2 regions of the Microbispora bryophytorum genome follow, and region 1 is predicted to be linked to the other one. Evidence: riboswitches for the same ligand, from Rfam matches in the RefSeq annotation. Region 1 holds a riboswitch; the other holds the start of a gene.
The links. Region 1 has a riboswitch for thiamine pyrophosphate ahead of thiO (glycine oxidase ThiO). Riboswitches for the same ligand answer to the same signal wherever they lie in the genome.
Positions count from the first base shown of each region.

Region 2: linked by a shared signal. The riboswitch ahead of ACGFIB_RS08235 (purine-cytosine permease family protein) and the one ahead of thiO (glycine oxidase ThiO) in region 1 are both predicted to bind thiamine pyrophosphate.

Region 1 is NZ_JBICTF010000001.1:422,434-425,828, reverse strand. Features, by position in the region: gene ACGFIB_RS01955 (thiazole synthase) at 1-109, opposite strand, end outside; gene thiS (sulfur carrier protein ThiS) at 112-312, opposite strand; gene thiO (glycine oxidase ThiO) at 309-1,445, opposite strand; TPP riboswitch at 1,434-1,544, opposite strand; gene ACGFIB_RS01940 (dihydrofolate reductase family protein) at 1,655-2,194, shown strand; gene ACGFIB_RS01935 (NAD(P)/FAD-dependent oxidoreductase) at 2,317-3,395, shown strand, end outside.
Region 2 is NZ_JBICTF010000002.1:703,228-706,622, reverse strand. Features, by position in the region: gene ACGFIB_RS08250 (TenA family protein) at 1-365, shown strand, start outside; gene ACGFIB_RS08245 (Fpg/Nei family DNA glycosylase) at 387-1,265, shown strand; gene ACGFIB_RS08240 (rhodanese-like domain-containing protein) at 1,371-1,694, shown strand; TPP riboswitch at 1,764-1,880, shown strand; gene ACGFIB_RS08235 (purine-cytosine permease family protein) at 1,871-3,211, shown strand; gene ACGFIB_RS08230 (methylated-DNA--[protein]-cysteine S-methyltransferase) at 3,267-3,395, opposite strand, start outside.

The sequences.
Region 1 (3,395 bases):
ACGCCTCCAGCGCCTGGTCGAGCACCTCGAGCGACGGCGCGCCGCCGGTGCCCATGACGAGCCGCGAGGTGAACTTCTCCCCGCCCAGCACGAAGACGTCGTCGGTCATGCTCACCCTCCCTGCACGGCCGTGAGCACCTCGACGCCGTCGCCGTCGGCGACCGGGGTCGTGTCCCAGGCGCTCCGGCTCACGACTTCGCCGTTAAGCGCCGCCGCGACCCCGGATGTGAGGGACGTGAGGGTCCGTACGGCGTCGCCGATCGTGGCGCCGTCCGGCAGTTCGGCCGCGCCTCCGTTGATCGTGACTTTCATTGACTGAATCTCCCTGGATCGCAGAACCGGGCGACCGGGGGCACCTCGTCGCCGGTGAGGAACGCGGCGACGGCGTCGGCGGTGATCGGGGACAGCAGCACCCCGTTGCGTCCGTGCCCGGTCGCCGCGAGCACGCCGGGCGGCCCGGCCGGGCCGATGATCGGCAGGTTGTCGGGCGTGCCGGGCCGGAAGCCGGTCGTCGTCTCGGCCAGTTCGAGCTCCGTGATGCCGGGCACCAGCTCGCGGGCGTCGCGCAGCAGCTCGTACACGCCTCCGGCGGTGACCCTCGGGTCGAACCCCATCTCCTGGGTCGTGGCGCCCACGGTGATCTCTCCGTCGCCCCGGGGGACCAGGTAGGCGGGGGAGCCGTGCACCAGCCCCCTGACGCACCGGGTGAGGAAGCCACGGGGCCCGCGCAGCCGGAGGATCTCGCCCTTGACCGGGCGCACCGGCAGGCCGGGCAGCAGGGACGCCGACCACGACCCGGCCGCCACGACGACCTGGCCGGCCGCGATGACGCCGCCGGACTCCAGCCGTACGCACGGAGTGCCGGGGCCTGGGGCGTCGATCCCGGCGACGCGCTCGGTCACCAGCGTGCCCCCCGCCTTCTCGAACGCCGTGAGGAGGGCGCGCACGACCCTGCGGGGGTTGACCCACGCGTCGTCGCGGGCCAGCAGCCCACCGCGTACGGAGGGGGAGAGCATCGGCTCGTAGGAGCGGCACTCGCGCCCGGTGAGCCGCTCGACCCGCAGACCGAGCGTCCGCTCGAAGGCCGCGAGGTCGTCGAGGACGGCCATGTCGTCCGCGCCGCGGGCGACCTCAAGTGTGCCCTCGGTCCGGTAGTCGAGGTCGTCGCCGGTCTCGTCCTCCAGCTCCGCCCGGAACGCCGGCCAGGCCGCCAGCGACGCGAGGCCGAGCCGCAGCAGCGGCTCTTCCGTGTAGGTCACCTCGCTGACCGGCGCGAGCATCCCGGCGGAGGCGTGAGTGGCGCCGCCTCCGGGCGCGGGGTCCACCACCGCCGCCGACAGGCCCCGCCGGGCGGTGCGCCAGGCCGCGGCCAGGCCCTCCACCCCGCCGCCGACGATCACGACGTCGTAGCCGGACCGGACTCCGGACGGCGGTGTGCGGGACACAGCGCTCCCTTCGCCGGCATTACCCGGATCAGGTCGGGGCGGTCGAGAGCCTCACGCTCTCCTCTCAGCCCGGTCCGCCGGGCTCCCGCGCGTCTTACTCCCACAAGCGTAGTACGCCGCCCATAACGGCCGATCGCCGGATCGGCGGGTGCGGAGCCGCCCGCAGGCGCATGATGGCGCGACGTGGATCGACTCGACGGAGGTATGCCATGGCCACGCTGCTCTACTCGGCCACCATGTCCCTGGACGGCTTCATCGCCGGGCCGGACGGCGACATGTCCTGGCTGACCGAACATCTCGGCCCCAACCCGGACGTGGACGGGCTGGTCGGCGACATCGGCGCGCTGCTCGTCGGCAACCGCACCTTCCGGGGTGACGATCCCAATCGCGGCACCTCGCAGGAGGGCGCGTTCGGCGGCGTGTGGAGCGGGCCGCAGTTCGTGCTCACCCACGACCTCCCGGCCGCGCCGGTGCCCGGCGTGACCTTCGTGACGGACCTCGGCGCGGCCGTCGAGGCGGCCGCGGCGGCCGCCGGGGACAAGTACGTCAACGTGCTCGGCGCCGACGTCGCCGCGCAGTGCCTCGACGCGGGCCTGCTCGACGAGATCCTCGTGTGCGTGGCGCCGGTCATGCTCGGCGACGGCGTCCGGCTGTTCTCCCGCCCCGGCGGCGACCGCGTCCGGCTCGAACGGATCAGCCTCACGCACGTGCCGCACGCCACGAACATCTGGATGCGCGTGGTCCGGTAGAACGCCGGTGAGGATCCGGCGTCCTTCACAACGCGGGCCCCCGCATAAGTGCGCGTCAATTGCCCAACTCGTTATGAGGGGCCCGTTGGCCAGGGCCCCCGTTCACAATCTATGGTCAAACTGTGGATCACGTCGTGGTGGTGGGTGCCGGCCTGGCCGGCGTGCGAAGCATCGAGGCGTTGAGGGCCGGTGGATTCACCGGCCGCATCACGCTCATCGGCGAGGAACACCATCGCCCCTATGACCGGCCGCCGCTGTCGAAGGCGGTGCTGCTCGGAGAGACCGACTCCACCGTGGTCGACTCCGATCTCGACGCCCTCGACGTGCGGCTGTGCCTCGGCACGGCGGCCAAGGGCCTGCGCGACGGCGTGCTGGAGACGACCGAGGGCGAGCTGGAGTACGACGGCCTGGTCATCGCCACCGGCGCCACGCCGATCCGCCTGCGCGGAGAGGGCCGCCAGCACGTGCTGCGCACGATCGAGGACGCGCTCACGCTGCGCGAGCGGCTGGTCCCCGGCGCCCGCGTGGCCGTCGTCGGGGCCGGCTGGATCGGTGCCGAGGTCGCCACCGCGGCGGCCAGGGCGGGCTGCGCGGTGACCGTGGTGGAGGCGGGGGAGAGCCCGCTCGCGGTGGCGCTCGGGCCCGCCGTGGGCAGCCACACCACCGACTGGTACGCGCGGGCGGGCGTCGAGCTGCGCCTCGGCGCGATGGTCGGCACCGTGGACGCCGACGGTCTCACGCTCATGTCCGGCGCCCGGGTGCCGGCCGACGTGGTCGTCACCGGCATCGGCGTGCGCCCGGCCGTCGACTGGCTGAAGGGGTCGGCGGTCCGGCTCGACGACGGGGTGGTAGTCGACGAGCACCTGCGCACGTCGCTGCCCAACGTGGTCGCGGTGGGCGACTGCGCGAACTGGTGGTCGCGCAGGTTCCACGCCCGGCTGCGGGTCGAACACTGGGACACCGCGCTTCAGGCCCCCGACACGGCCGCCGCCACCCTGCTGGGCGAGGAGGCGGTCTACGACCCCGTGCCGTACTTCTGGTCCGAGCAGTTCGGTCACATGGTGCAGTTCGCCGGTCATCGGGACGCCGGCGACCGCATGGTGCTGCGCGGCGACCCGCGCAGGGACGCGAAGTGGTCGGTCTGCTGGCTGACGGCCGACGACCGGCTCGCCGCGGTGCTCACCGTCGACCGGCCGCGCGA
Region 2 (3,395 bases), on a different contig from region 1:
AGCTCGACCTGCACCGGACGCTGTCGGCCGGGTTCGGCGCCGACCTCGACGGCGCGGTGAAGGGCCCGGCCTGCGCGGCGTACACCGCGTTCCTGCTGGAGTCGGCGGCGGACTACGGCGAGGGGCTGGCGGCCCTCTACCCCTGCATGTGGGGCTACTCGACGCTCGGCCGGATCCTGGCCGCCGACCCGCCCGCCGAGCCTCGCTACAGGGCGTGGGTGGACACCTACGCCGACCCGGCGTTCGCCGCCCTGTCCGCGCGCGTCGCCGTCATGATCGACGAGGCGGCTCCGGACCCGGCGCGCGCCCGAGAGCTGTTCGTCCGCGGCATGGAGCACGAACTCGCGTTCTGGGACGTCCCCTGAACGCGGAGCTAGTGTGAGGACATGCCGGAGCTGCCCGAGGTCGAGGCGCTCGCCGAGTTCCTTCGCGAGCACGCCGTCGGCCATGCCGTCGTCGGGGTCGACGTAACCGCCTTCCAGGCGCTCAAGACCGTCGACCCGCCCGTCACCGCGCTCGCCGGACTGCTCGTCACCGGCGTGGCGCGGCACGGCAAGTTCCTCGACGTCGACTGCGACGGCCTGCACTTCGTCACCCATCTGGCCCGCGGCGGCTGGCTGCGCTGGCGCGACGACCTCACCGGAGCGAAACCGGTGCGGCCGGGCAAGGGCCCGCTGGCGGTGCGGGTGAGGCTGTCTCCGGACGAGGATGGCCGCGCCCCCGGGTTCGAGCTGACCGAGGCGGGCACGCAGAAACGCCTGGCCGTCTACGTGGTGCGCGATCCGGAGGACGTCCCCGGCATCGCCGGCCTCGGGCCGGACCCGCTGGCCGAGGGCTTCACGCCGGACCTGCTCAAGACGATCGTGGGCGGGAGCCGCACGCAGATCAAGGGCCTGCTGCGGGACCAGAAGGTGATCTCCGGCATCGGCAACGCCTACTCCGACGAGGTGTTGCACGTCGCGAGGATGTCCCCCTTCAAGATCGCCGGAACGCTGACGGACGGCCAGGTCGCCGACCTGCACGACGCGATCGTCAGCACGCTGCGGGACGCGGTCGGGCGGGCCAGGGGGCTGGCGGCCAAGGACCTCAAGTCGGAGAAGAAGTCGGGCCTGCGCGTGCACGGCCGTACGGGCGAGGCGTGTGAGGTGTGCGGCGACACGATCAGGGAGGTCTCGTTCGCCGACTCGTCGCTGCAGTACTGCCCGACCTGCCAGACCGGCGGCAAACCGCTGGCCGACCGCCGGATGTCCCGCCTGCTCAAGTAGGCCCCGCGAGGAGCGGCCGGACCTGCAGAGGGTTCTGCGCATCACCGTGGGTCACAGCTCGCCGCATGGGCCCGGGCACCGATGGTGTGCCGTCAGAATGGGCGCATGACATTGCCGGAAATCGCCCCCGACGCACTGCCCGAGGACGCGTACCTGCTGGACGTCCGCGAGAACGAGGAGTGGGTGGCGGGCCACGCCCCCGGCGCCGTCCACATCCCGCTCGGCGAGCTGCAGGTGCGGGTGGACGAGGTGCCGCACGACCGGCCGGTGTACGTGGTCTGCCGGGTCGGCGGACGTTCGGCGCACGCCGCGATGTGGCTCAACCACATCGGCCGGGACGCCGTGAACGTGGACGGCGGCATGCGGTCCTGGGCCGCGGCCGGACGTCCGATGGTGAGCGAGGGCGGTGAGGCGCCCTACGTCGCGTAGGGGCAGTCGCCTAGGGACCGGGGCGGCGTAGGAAAACGGTCAAAGAAGTGTCATAATCCCCAAGACATCATGAATACCCGCGGGAGCTCGGGCGTGACCGGGCTGAGAGGGCGGATCGAAGTCGTGCCGCCGACCGCATGAACCTGTCCGGATAATGCCGGCGTAGGGAGCGTGTGATGACTTCTGCCGTCGTCGACGACGTGCACGCGGAGGTTCCGCTCACCCTGGACGAGGAGGCTCCGAGGACTCTGGGCCTGCTCGACCAGGGTGCCTTCTGGGCCAACCTCGGCGTCAGCCTCCTCGGCTTCTCGGGGGCGCTGTTCCTGCTCGACCCGCTGGGCGGCAAGCCGCTCACCTTCACCGCGGCGGTGCTCGCCGCCGTCGTCGGCAGCCTGCTCGGGACGGCGATGGTCGGCCTGGCCGCGATCCCCGGCGTACGCACCGGGCGGCCCGCGATGGTGCTGCTGCGCGGCCTGTTCGGGGCCCGGCTCTCCTACATCCCGACCGTGCTGAACATCGTGCAGATGCTCGGCTGGGGCGCCTTCGAGCTGTGGGTCATCGCCAACGGCGCGCAGGCGCTGTTCGGCACGGCCGTGCCGTACGCGGTGTGGGCGGTCGCGGCGGGCGCGCTGACGATCGCGCTGACGATCCGGCCGCTCGGCGCGCTGCGGCTGCTGCGGCGGTACGTCACGGCGGGCGTGGTGATCGCGATGATCTGGCTGTCGATCGCCCTGTTCCGGCAGGGGCCGTCCGTGGGCGGCGGCAGCTGGGACGCCTTCGCCCCCGCCGTCGACTACGTCATCGCGCTGTCGGTGTCGTGGGTGCCGATGGCCGCCGACTACGCCAGGCACTCGCGGTCGAGCGGCGCGGCGTTCACCGGCGTCGTCGCCGGATACACGATCGCCCAGGTGGCCTGCCTGGCCCTCGGCATCGCCGCGCTCGCCCTGGTCGGCAACGACGGGGACAAGGTGTGGGACCCGTTCGTGGCCGCCCCTCTCGGGGTCGTGTTCTTCGGCATCCTGGTGCTGCGTGAGGCCGACCAGTCGTTCGCGAACGTCTACTCGACGACCGTCTCGATCCAGAACCTCGCGCCGCGCTGGGACCGCCGGGTGATCTCGGTCGTGATCGGCGTGCTCACCACGCTGATCGCGCTGTTCGCCGACGTGAACTCCTACGGCGCCTTCCTGAGCGTGATCGGGGCGGTGTTCGTGCCGATGTTCGCCGTGCTCGTGGTGGACTACTTCCTGCTCGGCGGGGCCGCCCGGTGGAACACGGCCAAGGACGCCCCCTCCCGCTGGCTCATGGTCGTGCCGTGGATCCTCGGGTTCGCGGCGTACTGGATCGTGACCTCCACCCCGACCGTCGGCTGGTGGGACGGGATCTGGACCGAGGTCCGCCTCGCCCTCGGGTTCGTCCACCAGCCCTGGATGAACGCCGCGCTCGCCGCGTTCCTCGTGGCCGCGCTGGCGACCGTGGTGCTGTCCCTTCCGGCGCGCCGCCTGCGGTCGCGCCGTTAGAGGCGCCCGGTCTGGCGCTCGGTCCGGCGCTTCGGTCTGGCGCTCGGTCTGGCGGTCAGAGGGCGCCTTCGAGGCGGAGCAGGTGCTCCTTGGCCGCCGGGCCGCCGGCGTACCCGCCGAGCGCGCCGGGGCCCTCCACCGCCCGATGGCACGGCAGGAGCAGGCAGACCGGGTTGCCGGCCAG